DNA from 3 places in the Streptomyces sp. NPDC054863 genome. Region 2 is predicted to be linked to each of the others. Evidence: riboswitches for the same ligand, from Rfam matches in the RefSeq annotation. Region 2 holds a riboswitch; each other region holds the start of a gene.
What was found. Region 2 has a riboswitch for cobalamin ahead of ACWGIG_RS16680 (ribonucleoside-diphosphate reductase subunit alpha). Riboswitches for the same ligand answer to the same signal wherever they lie in the genome.
Positions count from the first base shown of each region.

Region 1: linked by a shared signal. The riboswitch ahead of ACWGIG_RS02650 (CbtB domain-containing protein) and the one ahead of ACWGIG_RS16680 (ribonucleoside-diphosphate reductase subunit alpha) in region 2 are both predicted to bind cobalamin.
Region 3: linked by a shared signal. The riboswitch ahead of ACWGIG_RS01185 (FecCD family ABC transporter permease) and the one ahead of ACWGIG_RS16680 (ribonucleoside-diphosphate reductase subunit alpha) in region 2 are both predicted to bind cobalamin.

Region 1 covers NZ_JBSGZD010000006.1:54,706-58,890, reverse strand. The annotation lists gene ACWGIG_RS02660 (class F sortase) at 57-710, shown strand; gene ACWGIG_RS02655 (CbtA family protein) at 683-1,471, opposite strand; gene ACWGIG_RS02650 (CbtB domain-containing protein) at 1,489-1,707, opposite strand; cobalamin riboswitch at 1,743-1,902, opposite strand; gene ACWGIG_RS02645 (GAF and ANTAR domain-containing protein) at 2,186-3,001, opposite strand; gene ACWGIG_RS02640 (GAF and ANTAR domain-containing protein) at 3,060-3,812, opposite strand; gene ACWGIG_RS02635 (glycoside hydrolase family 6 protein) at 4,140-4,185, shown strand, end outside.
Region 2 covers NZ_JBSGZD010000077.1:17,523-21,707, reverse strand. The annotation lists gene ACWGIG_RS16695 (carbon starvation CstA family protein) at 1-617, shown strand, start outside; gene ACWGIG_RS16690 (YbdD/YjiX family protein) at 614-817, shown strand; gene ACWGIG_RS16685 (GNAT family N-acetyltransferase) at 916-1,416, shown strand; cobalamin riboswitch at 1,493-1,616, shown strand; gene ACWGIG_RS16680 (ribonucleoside-diphosphate reductase subunit alpha) at 1,759-4,155, shown strand; gene ACWGIG_RS16675 (ribonucleotide-diphosphate reductase subunit beta) at 4,155-4,185, shown strand, end outside.
Region 3 covers NZ_JBSGZD010000003.1:14,068-18,252, forward strand. The annotation lists gene ACWGIG_RS01180 (MFS transporter) at 1-962, shown strand, start outside; cobalamin riboswitch at 1,073-1,216, shown strand; gene ACWGIG_RS01185 (FecCD family ABC transporter permease) at 1,442-2,458, shown strand; gene ACWGIG_RS01190 (ABC transporter ATP-binding protein) at 2,458-3,237, shown strand; gene ACWGIG_RS01195 (ABC transporter substrate-binding protein) at 3,252-4,185, shown strand, end outside.

The DNA.
Region 1 (4,185 bases), on a different contig from region 2:
CACGACGGGAGCACACCACCTTGAGCACCGACCACCCCGCTTCCGGCAAGGGCCGGATGCTCACCGGCATCGCCTGGGCGGTGCTGCTCCTCGGACTGTGGCTGTGGGGCCGCGACATCACCAACGGCCCGAGCGGCAATGCCGCTCCGACCACCGGTGACGTGGCCGCGGTGGGACGCCCACTGCTACAGGTCGAACTGCCCGACGCGCACGAACCGGTCGCGGGCGTGCGCCCCGGCCGCCTCGACGTCCCCTCGCTCGGCATCGGGGCGCCGGTCGGCCCGCGCGGCCTCGACGCCGACGGCGCGGTCGACCCGCCGCCGTACGACCAGCCGCGAGAGGTCGGCTGGTACCGCGACGGCGCCCGCCCCGGAGCGAGCGGCGTCGCGCTGCTCGTGGGACACGTCGACACCAGGAGCAAGCCGGCCGTGTTCTACGGCCTCAGCTCCGCCCGCCCCGGCGAGCAGGTCAAGATCACCGGGTCGGACGGATCGGTCACCGAATTCACCATCGAGGACGTCCAGGTCTTCAGCCGCGACAAGTTCGACGCGAAGAAGGCGTACGGGCCGCGCGAGGCCGGCCGCGCCGAACTGCGACTGATCACCTGCGGCGGTACCTACGACCACAACGCCCGCTCCTACACGGCCAATGTGGTCGTCTCCGCCTATCTGACGGGCGTCACTCAGGCCCCGGCAGCCGCCAAGTCATGAGCGGGGGCAGGGGAGTCTGCCTTCTTCGCGGCACGTAGCCCCAGCCCGCCGAAGACCGCCGCGAACACGGCCCACAGCAGTAGCTGCGACCCGAGCGACAGCACCCGGAAGTCCCACAACAGCGTTGCGGGTACGGGGACTTCGTCCGGATTGCCCGGCAGCAGGAACAGCACGGCGAGCGTGGCGGCCCCGGTCAGGAACACCGCACCGTGCCGCAGCGGCTCCGGCTTCCGGGCCAGCCGTACGTACCACTGCCAGGCGAGCAGCATGCCGAGGATGCCGATCACGACGGCTGCCAGCCACAACTGCTGCCGCTCGCCGACCGTGTTGGCGTCACCGACGCCGGGCGGGGCCGCCGGGTAGCGCAGCCCCGGCAGCAGGGCCACCGCGACGAAGGCCGCCGCGCAGAACGCGAGGGCGCGCGGCCAGGCCCGTACGAGATATCCCGTACGACGGTGGACCAGCGCGTACGCGACCGCGAACAGCGCGCCCAGTGCCAGGCCCGCGACGATCGCCGTGATGACGAGGCCGAAGTGCTGCTGGCCGCGCGTGAAGAGCTCCTCGTGGTGCTCGGCGACCGCACCGGCCGCCGCGTGGGCGTGCTCGGCGGCCTCCTCCTTGGCCGAGCGCGCCTCTTCGAGGACGATCGCCCGGTCCATCACCGGTTCCGCGAGCAGCAGCGAGAAGAGGCCCGTGACCAGGCCGGCGACCCCGCCCGCCGCGACGCCGCGGCCGAGCAGGGTGAGAGTGGGGTTGCTCATGGTGCGCGCGTCCCCGATCAGTGGCAAGGGGCACCGAAGAGGTGCCTGCCGTCGTGCGAGAACTCGTGCAGGTAGCTGCCGGTCGCGGAGATGATGTGGCCGTTGTCCATGAACACGGCGTACAGCGCGATCAGCGCGACGATCACGGCAGCGGCCAGGATCAGCAGATCCCGGGTGCGGGTGGTCGCCGACGCCAGGTCGGTGGACCGTGCGGACTGCTGGGCAGACGCAGACATGTCGGGTGAGCCTCCTTCTGGGGTTTCCACGCCCCGAAGCAGGAGGACGACGGGTCAGTTCCTGACTTCCACACCCTTGTGGGGGATGTGGTCACAGTGGCGGGACCGCCCCGGAATCGCACCGGAGTTCCTGTTCACCGTCGCCTCGAAGTGTGGAGTTGTCCTCCGGAGAGTCCCAGTCCGGCTGTGCACTGTCAACAGGCCCAAGAGGGCTGCGGCGGCGGGGAAGTACCTGGCCCGGCCGACTGCTCGCTCCCCCCGGAGCCGTCGGCCGGGCTGGTCCTCGACCGCGCGCGCACGAACTGCGGGAGAAGCCCGGCGCAGTCGCGGGAGGTTCTGGGAAAACCAACTCGGATTGCGGGCCGGGGGCTGGGGCCGCATCACCACTCTAGAGGGGTGAAGCTCCGTTCTCCAGAGGGTAATTGACGCAATGTCACAGCAAAGTAGCTACGGGTGTCGCCCGGTGGTCGCGGTCGGGTCAGAGTGGACCCATTTTTCCGTCCTTGTCCAGGGCGAGGGGCGTCGCGGGGGTTTCCTTACGGGACTTCGTGCGCGGCTTCGTGCGGATCTCCTCCGAGTCCAGCGTTCCCCGTACGATGTCCAGCGCCATCTCCGACAGCGCCAGCTGATTGCGCCGCGCGTACGCCCGCATCTCGCTGAACGCCTCGTCCATCGAGACCGTCCACCGTTCGGAGAGCATCCCCTTGGCCTGCTCCAGGCGCACCCGGCTGGTCAGCGCCGACTGGAGCTGCCCGGCGAGCAACTCACCCTGGCGGACGGTGCGCTGCTGGAGGATGCCGATGGTCGCGGCGTCCGCGAGGGCCTGGGCCAGCTCGACGTCGCCGGGGCTCAGCTCCAGCCTGGGCGTGGTGACGAACAGGTTCAGGGCGCCGATCACCGTCTCGCGCAGCCGCAGCGGGATCGCGTACGTGGAGAGGAACCCGTACTCCCGGGCGCGCGGCGTGAACACCGGCCAGCGCTCCAGGACCTCCGGGGTGTCCAGGGAGACCGGCAGGACGACCGTACGGCTGCGGAAGCAGTCCAGGCAGGGGCCCTCGTCGTGCTGGATCTCCAGCAGGTCGAGCAGCCAGGCGCGCTCGTCGGACGAGGCCGCGGTCTGCAGCCGGCCGCGCTGGTCGACCAGCATCAGCCCGGCGGCCGACACGTCGAGCAGCTCCACGCAGCGGGCGGCCAGCCGCTGGAGGAACTCGATCACGTCGAAGTCGTCGACCAGAGTGTCGGCGAGCTCGACGAAGGCCGTCGCGATCTTCCGTTCGCGCACGCTGCTGTCCATGCCTGTCACCTACATCTGTCGTGCTGCCGGGTGGGGCGCCCGGAGCGCTTCCCATGAGTCATCGTGCCGTTCCCGATCCGTCGCCCTCGCGCAGTGCTCCGTCGGGGGTGAAACGCAGCCGCCGCGCCACCACATCCCTGGCCACTTCCAGGATGGGCTCTTCGGCGGCGTATGCATATGCGCGCAGTCGTACGAGAGCTGCCGCCGGGGGCACCCCGAGCCGTACCGAGATCATTCCGGTGGCCTGGTGCACCTCCGCCCGGTACAGCGTGGCGTCCGTCGCGAGCCAGCCGCCCGAGCCGGGCGCGGCGGACTCCGCACTGCCCAGCAGGGTCAGGGTCAGCGCGTCCGCGAACACCAGCAGATCGGCCAACGCCCGCCCGCCCAGTGGGCCGGGCTCGGCCCGGTGGCAGGTCAGGGACCCCACCAGGATCGCACCGATCTGCAGCGGTGCGGAGAACACCGCCCGCACCCCGAGCTTCTCGGCGCCGGGCAGGAAACCCGGCCAGCGCTCCCGCGGCACCTGCACCAGGTCGCTCTCCAGGACGAGCCGGCCGGTGCGCAGCGCGTCCGTGCCAGGACCCTCGCCGAGCGTGAACTGGAGGTCTTCGAGGGCGACGCCCACCGGACCGGAGAACCAGACGGGCTCGCCGCCGGCGTTCTGCTCCGAAGGGACACCGCCGGAGAGCGTGACGGCCAGCCCGTCCACTCCCAGTACGTCGGCGCAGTGGCGGGCGAAGAACTCGTCGAGTCCGGCTGTGTGGCGGACCGCCAGCTCGTCGAGCAGGGCGGTCAAGCGGGTGCTGACCACGCCCTCCTCCTGAAGTGCTCTGTGCGGGGCGCTACGAAGTGTGATGGAAGTGTGCTGCAACGAGGTCTGAAGTGTGTCGGCAAGGCTGTCTCATCGTATCCGTGTGTCCTCGAACAAGCTGACTGAACGCGGTGCCACAGGATTTCCACGAAGCAGGGCACGCCTCGTGGGGCCGGGGGCCGGTGTGTCAGGATTGGATTCGACCGGATCTGTCCGGGCAGGGGCGCCTGGGGGGCTGCCTCGGAATTCCTTTCCACTTCGAGACGGTCACCTTCGAGAGGTCTTCGAGAAGGTCGGTCTTCGCAAAAGGCGCCCAAGGGGGAGTCGATGTACGGCAGTTACAGCGGACGTGTGCGAGCAGTGGGAGCGGTCG
Region 2 (4,185 bases):
CCAGCGCGATCGTCGTCCTCGCCTGGGGCTACTTCCTGTGGGTCGGCGTGCACGACCCGCTCGGCGGCATCAACCAGCTCTTCCCGCTGTTCGGCATCGCCAACCAGCTGCTGGCCGCCGTCGCGCTCGCCGTCTGCACCACGCTGCTGATCAAGTCGGGCCGCCTCAAGTACGCCTGGGTGACGGCCGTTCCGCTCCTCTGGGACGTGGCGGTCACCCTCACCGCGAGCTGGCAGAAGATCTTCTCCGCCGACCCGAGGGTGGGCTTCTTCGCCCAGCGCGACGTCTACCAGAGCGCGCTCGACAAGGGCCTCGACACGTTCAAACTCGCCAAGAACCGCGATCAGATGGAGACCATCGTCACCAACTCCACGGTGGACGGCATCCTTTCGATCCTGTTCGCCGTACTGATCGTGGTCGTGCTCTTCGAGGCCTGCCGCGCCTGCCTCAAGGCGATCCGCAACCCGGCCGGCGTCAAGCTCAGCGAGACCCCGTACGTCGAGTCGAAGATCGTCGCCCCCGCCTCCCTCTTCGCCACCAAGGAGGAGAAGGCGGAGCTGGTCGCGGCCGGCACCGGCCCGGAGGGCGGCCCGGTCAAGGAGGAGAGCAAGGCATGAGCACCGCGGCACTCCGGCAGCGCATGTCCCGACTGCGCTGGTACGTACGGGAATTCACCGGCGAAGCGGCATACGACCGGTATGTCGCACACGCCAGGTCGCACGATCCGGACGCCGCCGTGATGTCCCGCCGCACCTTCGAACGCAGCAGGACCGACGCCCGCGAGGGCGACCCCCGCAAGGGCTTCCGCTGCTGCTGAGCAGCAGCACCCGCCTGCACGGCGTGGCCGTACGGCCCGGCGTCCTGCCCCTCGAAACGGGGTGGGACGCCGGGCCGTCCGCGTTGCACACTCCCCCCATGAACATTCACATCCGCCCCGCCGAACCCGCCGAACACTCCGAAGCGGGCGAAATCACCGCCCGCGCCTACCTCGACGACGGCCACCTCAGCGGTGGCGAGGACAACCCGTACGCGGCAGTCCTGCGCGACGCCGCGTCCCGCGCCGAGAAGGCCGAACTGCTGGTCGCCGTCGACGCCGCCGGGACTCTCCTGGGGACCGTCACCTATGCTCCCCGGGGCAGCTCCCTCCAGGACGTCGCCGGCACCGGCGAGGCCGAATTCCGCATGCTCGCGGTCGCGCACGACGGCCGGGGACGCGGGGCGGGCGAGAGCCTCGTACGGGCCTGCATCGACCGCGCACGGGCCGAGGAAGGGGTCGTACGGCTGGTGATGTCGACCCAGCCGACGATGCTCGGCGCGCAACGGATCTACGAGCGCCTGGGCTTCGTACGAGTGCCCGAAAGGGACTGGGAACCGGTGCCCGGACTGAGCCTTTTGACGTACGAAATGGGGCTCTAGCCCACTTCCACTAGTGAAGTACTACGGCGCGCGACACAAGATGTGGTGGGTTCTTCAACGAGGACCCACCACATGTATGCTCGTGCTCGCTGTCGCCGCAGGGGAATCCGGTGAGAATCCGGAACTGTCCCGCAACGGTGTGTCATGTGCGCTTTTGCGTACCGCCAAGTCCGAGGACCTGCCGACAGCGCATCCGGCTCGACCGAACCGGATACCGATACGTCCGGGCCTCGCGGTTGGGCCGGTGGACGCCAGGTGACGCGTGCCCTTTCCCGGGTGCCGTGTGCCCGCGCGCCCCCGCTCCTCCCCCAGGCCCCGCGCCGAGCGAGGGAGAGCCCCCACGTGACCATCGCGCCAGTCGATCCGGCCACCGCACCACAGTCCCAGGACCACCAGGACGCGCCCGGGACCGCGCTCCTGCGCACCCTGACCGACCTGACCGCCGACCTTCCCGACACCGACCCCGGCCGGGTCGCCGCCGCCGCCCTGCGCGGTCGCAACGCGCGCTCGGACGCCGCCGAACTGCGCTCGCTCGCCACCGAGTCCGCAGCGGGCCTCATCTCCGAGGACCCGGCGTACTCGCGCCTCGCCGCCCGCCTCCTCGCCCGTACGATCCGGGACGAAGCGGCCACCCAGGGCGTGAACTGCTTCTCCGAGTCCGTCGCCGTCGGTCACCGCGAAGGGCTCATCGCGGACCGTACGGCCGACTTCGTCACCAAGCACGCGGCGGCGCTCGACGAGCTGATCGACCTCGAAGGCGACGACCGCTTCGAGTACTTCGGTCTGCGGACCGTCTACAGCCGCTACCTCCTCCGTCACCCGATCACCCGCCAGGTCGTCGAGACCCCGCAGCACTTCATGCTGCGGGTGGCCTCCGGCCTCGCCGAGGACGACAGCGAGCGGGCTCTCGCCGAGGTCGCCTCCCTGTACCGCCTGATGAGCCGCCTGGACTACCTCCCGTCCTCGCCGACGCTCTTCAACTCCGGCACCCGCCACCCCCAGATGTCGTCCTGCTACCTCCTCGACTCCCCGATGGACGAGCTGGACTCGATCTACGACCGCTACCACCAGGTCGCGCGCCTCTCCAAGCACGCCGGCGGCATCGGTCTCTCGTACTCCCGCATCCGCGCCCGCGGCTCCCTGATCCGCGGCACCAACGGGCACTCCAACGGCATCGTGCCGTTCCTGAAGACCCTGGACGCCTCGGTCGCGGCCGTGAACCAGGGCGGCCGGCGCAAGGGCGCCGCCGCCGTCTACCTGGAGACCTGGCACGCGGACGTCGAGGAGTTCCTGGAGCTCCGCGACAACACCGGCGAGGACGCCCGCCGTACGCACAACCTCAACCTCGCCCACTGGATCCCGGACGAGTTCATGCGCCGCGTCGACCAGGACGGCACCTGGTCCCTCTTCTCCCCCGCCGACGTCCCCGAGCTGGTCGACCTGTGGGGCGACGAGTTCGACGCCGCGTACCGCAAGGCGGAGGCCGCGGGTCTCGCGAAGAAGTCGATGCCGGCCCGTGAGCTGTACGGCCGCATGATGCGCACCCTCGCGCAGACCGGCAACGGCTGGATCACCTTCAAGGACGCCTCCAACCGCACCGCCAACCAGACGGCGGAGCCCGGCCACACGGTCCACTCCTCCAACCTGTGCACCGAGATCCTGGAGGTCACCAACGACGGCGAGACCGCCGTCTGCAACCTCGGCTCGGTCAACATGGGCGCCTTCGTGGACGTCGCGACCCGCGACATCGACTGGGACCGCCTCGACGAGACCGTCCGCACCGCCGTCACCTTCCTCGACCGCGTCGTCGACATCAACTTCTACCCGACCGAGCAGGCCGGGAACTCCAACTCGCGCTGGCGCCCGGTCGGCCTGGGCGCCATGGGCCTCCAGGACGTCTTCTTCCAGCTGAAGATGCCGTTCGACTCCCCCGAGGCCGCCGCGCTCTCCACGAAGATCGCCGAGCGCATCATGCTCGCTTCGTACGAGGCGTCCTGCGACCTCGCCGAGCGCTCGGGCCCCCTCCCCGCCTGGGAGAAGACCCGCACCGCCCGCGGCGTCCTGCACCCCGACCACTACGGCGTCCAGGTCACCTGGCCCGAGCGCTGGGACGCCCTGCGTGCCCGCATCGCCAAGACGGGCATGCGCAACTCGCTCCTCCTGGCCATCGCGCCGACGGCGACCATCGCCTCCATCGCGGGCGTCTACGAGTGCATCGAGCCGCAGGTCTCCAACCTCTTCAAGCGCGAGACGCTCTCCGGCGAGTTCCTCCAGGTCAACTCCTACCTGGTCCGCGACCTCAAGGAGCTGGGCGTCTGGGACGCGCAGACCCGCGAGGCGCTCCGTGAAGCCTCCGGCTCGGTCCAGGGCTTCAACTGGATCCCGGCCGAGGTCCGCGACCTGTACCGCACCGCGTGGGAGATCCCGCAGCGCGGCCTGATCGACATGGCGGCGGCCCGCACCCCGTACCTCGACCAGTCCCAGTCCCTGAACCTCTTCCTCGAAACGCCCACCATCGGCAAGCTCAGCTCGATGTACGCGTACGCCTGGAAGAAGGGCCTGAAGACGACGTACTACCTGCGCTCGCGCCCCGCCACCCGGATCGCCCGCGCCGCCGGCTCGCAGGCTTCCGCCGCGGCCCCGGCCCCCACCGCCGCCCTCCCCGCCCAGCAGGTGACGGACGCCGAAGCGCTCGCCTGCTCCCTCGAAAACCCCGAGTCCTGCGAGGCCTGTCAGTAATGAGCACCAACCACCGGAAGAACCTTCTCG
Region 3 (4,185 bases), on a different contig from region 2:
TCGCAGCCGCGCTGGCGGTCAACGCGCTCCTGGCCGACCCGTACGTCTGGCTCATTTACCTCTGCACCGGCCTGACCGGACTCTTCGCCGGACTCGGCGGCCCGGCCATGCTCGCGGCCATCCCCGCCCTCGTCGGCACCGAACGCCTCGCCGCGGCAGGCGCGTTGACGTCCGCCTCCACCCAGCTGGCGGCCCTGCTCGGTCCGGCCGTCGGCGGTCTGCTCGTCGCGGGTCCGGGGCTCGCCGCCTGCTTCGCCGTCGACGCGGTCGGCTTCCTCGCCTTCTCGCTGGCGCTGCTGTTCGTACGGCCGCTGCCTCCCGCCGCCACCGCCGGCACGGGCAAGGGGGTCAGGCAGTCGTTCGCCGCCGTCGCGGACGGCGTGCGGTACGTGCGGGGGCACCGCCTCATCGTCGGCCTGCTCCTCATCGACGCCGCGGCGATGGTCTTCACGATGCCGCAGGCGCTCTACCCGGTCCTGGCCGACCAGCAGTTCGGCGGCGGCCCCGGAGTCGTCGGGCTGCTGTACGCGGCTCCCGCGCTCGGCGCCCTGGTCGGCGCGGCCACCAGCGGCTGGACCGGCCGGGCGGGCGGCCACGCGCTCATCGGCGCCGTACTGCTCTGGGGCCTCTCCCTCACCGGTTTCGGCGCGACCTCCCTCCTTCCCCTCGCCCTGCTGCTGCTCGCCCTCGCGGGACTCGGCGACCTGATCTCCGAGACCCTGCGCTCCGCCCTCCTCCAGCACGGCACGCCGGACGCACTCCGCGGTCGGGTCAGCAGCCTCTGGATGGTCCAGGCCTCGGTCTCCCCGGCCCTCGGCAACGCGGGCCTCGGCTTCCTCGCCGAACTCACCACCGCCCGCACCGCGGTGATCACCGGCGGCCTGGTCTGCGTCGCCGCCACGCTCGCGGTGGCCGCCGCCTTCCCGGCCCTCCGCGGGGCGACTCTCGCCGAGCCGTCCTGACACCGCGGGGGCCGGGGCAGCACACGGCGGGGGCCGGGGCGGCAGACCGTGAGGGCCGGGGCGGCACACGGCGGGGCCGGGGCGGCAGACGGCGGGGGCCGGGGCGGCTCGGCCTTCGCCCCGACGGCCGACCCGTTAAGCTACAGGCGCCCCGCGGGGGAAGCCGGTCGAATTCCGGCGCTGACCCGCAACGGTGGGCGGAGCGAACTCCACGCTCCGCAAGCCCGATTACCCGCGGCGGTGAAGGCTCCTGACAATTCGCCGTGGACTGCGAGAGGTGCTGCACAGGGCGCCCCGCGTCCCGGGCCGCTGCTTCCGGCGCGCAGCGCACGGCCCGAGGCGAAAGCGAACCGCCCGTGGCCACATCCTTCGCCCATGCCCATGACGCCCATGCCCACGATGCCGACGGCCACGCCCGCGTCGGCACCGGTGACAGCGCCGGGGCCGGTCCCGCGCCACCCCGGCGTGCGTCCGTACCGCTGCTCGTCATCGCCCTGGGGACCGCCCTCCTGCTCTCCCTCGTCTGCGGGGCGGGCATCGGGGCGTCCGGGCTCACCTGGGGCGAGGTGCTGCGGTATCTGTGGGCCGGACTGAGCGGCGGGACGATATCCGCCGAGCAGGTCCCGACGTACACCATCGTCTGGGAACTGCGCTTCCCGCGCGCCGTGCTGGCCGCCGTCGTCGGGGCGGGTCTGGCCGGCATCGGCGTCGCCGCACAGGCCATGGTGCGCAACGCACTCGCCGATCCGTTCGTCCTCGGGATCTCGTCGGGTGCGGCCGTCGGCGCCAACGCCGTGCTGCTTTTCGGGGCGCTCGGGGCGCTCGGCGTCTGGGCGCTGTCCGCGGCGGCCTTCGGCTCCGCGCTCCTGGCGATGGTGCTGGTGTACGCGATCGCCCGCACGCCGCGCGGGCTGACGCCGCTGCGGCTCGTGCTGACCGGGACGGCGATGTTCTACGGCTTCTCGGCGATCACCACGTTCATGGTCTTCGCCGCCGAGCGCGGCGAGGCGGCCCGCTCCGCGATGATGTGGCTGCTCGGCAGCCTCGGCGGCGCCAACTGGGCCTCCGTACCGATCGCCGCCGCAGCCGTGATCGGCGGGCTCGCCCACCTCATGTGGTCCGCGCGCCGGCTGAACGCCCTCGCGATGGGCGACGAGACCGCCGCCTCGCTCGGCGTGGACGCGGGACGGCTGCGCAAGGAGCTGTTCCTGGTGACCGCGGCCGTCACGGGCTGCGTGGTCGCGGTCAGCGGGGCGATCGGCTTCGTCGGCCTGATGGTCCCGCACGCCGTACGCATGCTGGTCGGCGCCGACCACCGGCGGCTGCTCGCCGTCGCCCCGCTCATGGGCGCGGTCCTGCTGGTCTGGGTGGACATCCTGTCCCGCACGGTGCTCGCCCCCGTGGAACTCCCGGTCGGCGTACTCACCGCGGCCATCGGCGTGCCGTGCTTCGTCCTGCTGATGCGCCGCAATTCGTACAGCTTCGGAGGCGTGTGATGCGTATCGACATCGAGGACCTGACCGTCGAGATCGCCGGTGCGCGCCTCGTCGAGGACGTCGTGCTGCACGCCGGTGACGGGCAGCTCGTCGGGCTCGTCGGCCCCAACGGCAGTGGAAAGTCAACCCTGTTGCGCTGTGTCTACCGGGCGCTGCGGCCCGCCGGCGGGACCGTCCGCCTCGACGGCGACGACCTGCACGCGATGACCGCGCGCGAAGGCGCCCGGCGGCTGGCCGCGCTGCCCCAGGAAGCGGTCGCCGAGTTCGACTTCACGGTCACCGAGGTCGTGGAGATGGGACGGCTGCCGCACCAGCGGTCGGTGGCCCGGACCAGCGACGAGGACCGGCAGGTGTGCGCGAGCGCGCTCGCCGGGGTGGGCGCCGCCCACCTCGCGGGGCGCGGCTTCCTCACCCTCTCCGGCGGCGAGAGGCAGCGCGTCCTGATCGCCCGCGCGCTCGCCCAGCAGCCGCGGGTGCTCGTCCTCGACGAGCCCACCAACCACCTCGACATCGCCCAGCAGCTGGATGTGCTCGCCCTGGTGCGCGGCAGCGGGCTGACCGTGCTCACCGCACTGCACGACCTCAACCTCGCGGCCCTCCACTGCGACCTGCTGTACGTCATCGACGCGGGGCGGATCGTCGCCCACGGCGCCCCGCACGACGTGCTCACGCCCGAGCTGCTGGCCGAGGTCTTCGGCGTACGGGCGCACCGCGTGCCGCACCCGGAGTCCGGCGCCGTACAGCTGCTCTTCGACCGCCTCCAGCCCGCCACTCCCTAAGGAACCACGGCCCCATGCGCACACGCCCCGCCGCCCTCGCCACCGTCGCCGCCCTCGCTCTCAGCGGCTGCGGCGCGCAGGTCACCCCGGCCGCCCACGACAAGGCCGCCGGAAGCCACTACCCCGTCACCGTCGAGAACTGCGGCGAGAAGAAGACCTACGCCAAGGCCCCGCAGCGCGTGGTCACCAACGACGTCGGCATCACCGAGATCATGTTCGCGCTCGGCCTCGAAGAGAACATGGCGGGCTTCGTGATGCCCGACGACAAGGGCGACCTGGACTCCGTCCCCTGGAAGGGCGGTTACAGCAAGGTCAAGTGGCTCTCGAAGAAGCAGATCAACAAGGAGATGGCCCTCGACGCCCGCGCCGACCTCGTCTTCGCGGGCTGGAACTACGGCTTCAACGAGGGCGAGGGCTTCACCCCCGCCGATCTCAAGAAGGTCGGCATCGACTCGTACCTGCTGAGCGAGTCCTGCCGCAACGGGCGGGGCGGCACGGCCCGCGGCGTGATGCCGCCGCTCGACGCGCTCTACACCGACCTGGGCAACCTGGGCCGGATCTTCGACGTGGAGGACCGCGCGGAGGCCCTCGTCGCGAAGTTCCGCAAGCAGGTGGCCGACGCGCAGGCCGGAGCCCTCAAGGGCGCCGACCGGCCGCGGGTCTTCCTGTACGACGGCGGGCAGGACAAGCCGTTCACCTCGGGTCTGTACGCCGCGCCGCACGACATCATCACCAGGGCGGGCGGCGACCACGTGATGAAGGACCTCAAGGACAGCTGGGCGACGGTGGGCTGGGAGACCGTCGTCGCACGCGACCCCGAGGTGATCGTGATCAACAACTACGGGGACACGACCGCCGAGCAGAAGCGGAAGTTCCTGAAGTCCTACCCGCCGCTCGCAGGCGTCTCCGCGGTCAAGAACGACCGGATCGTCGTCCTCGACTACGCGG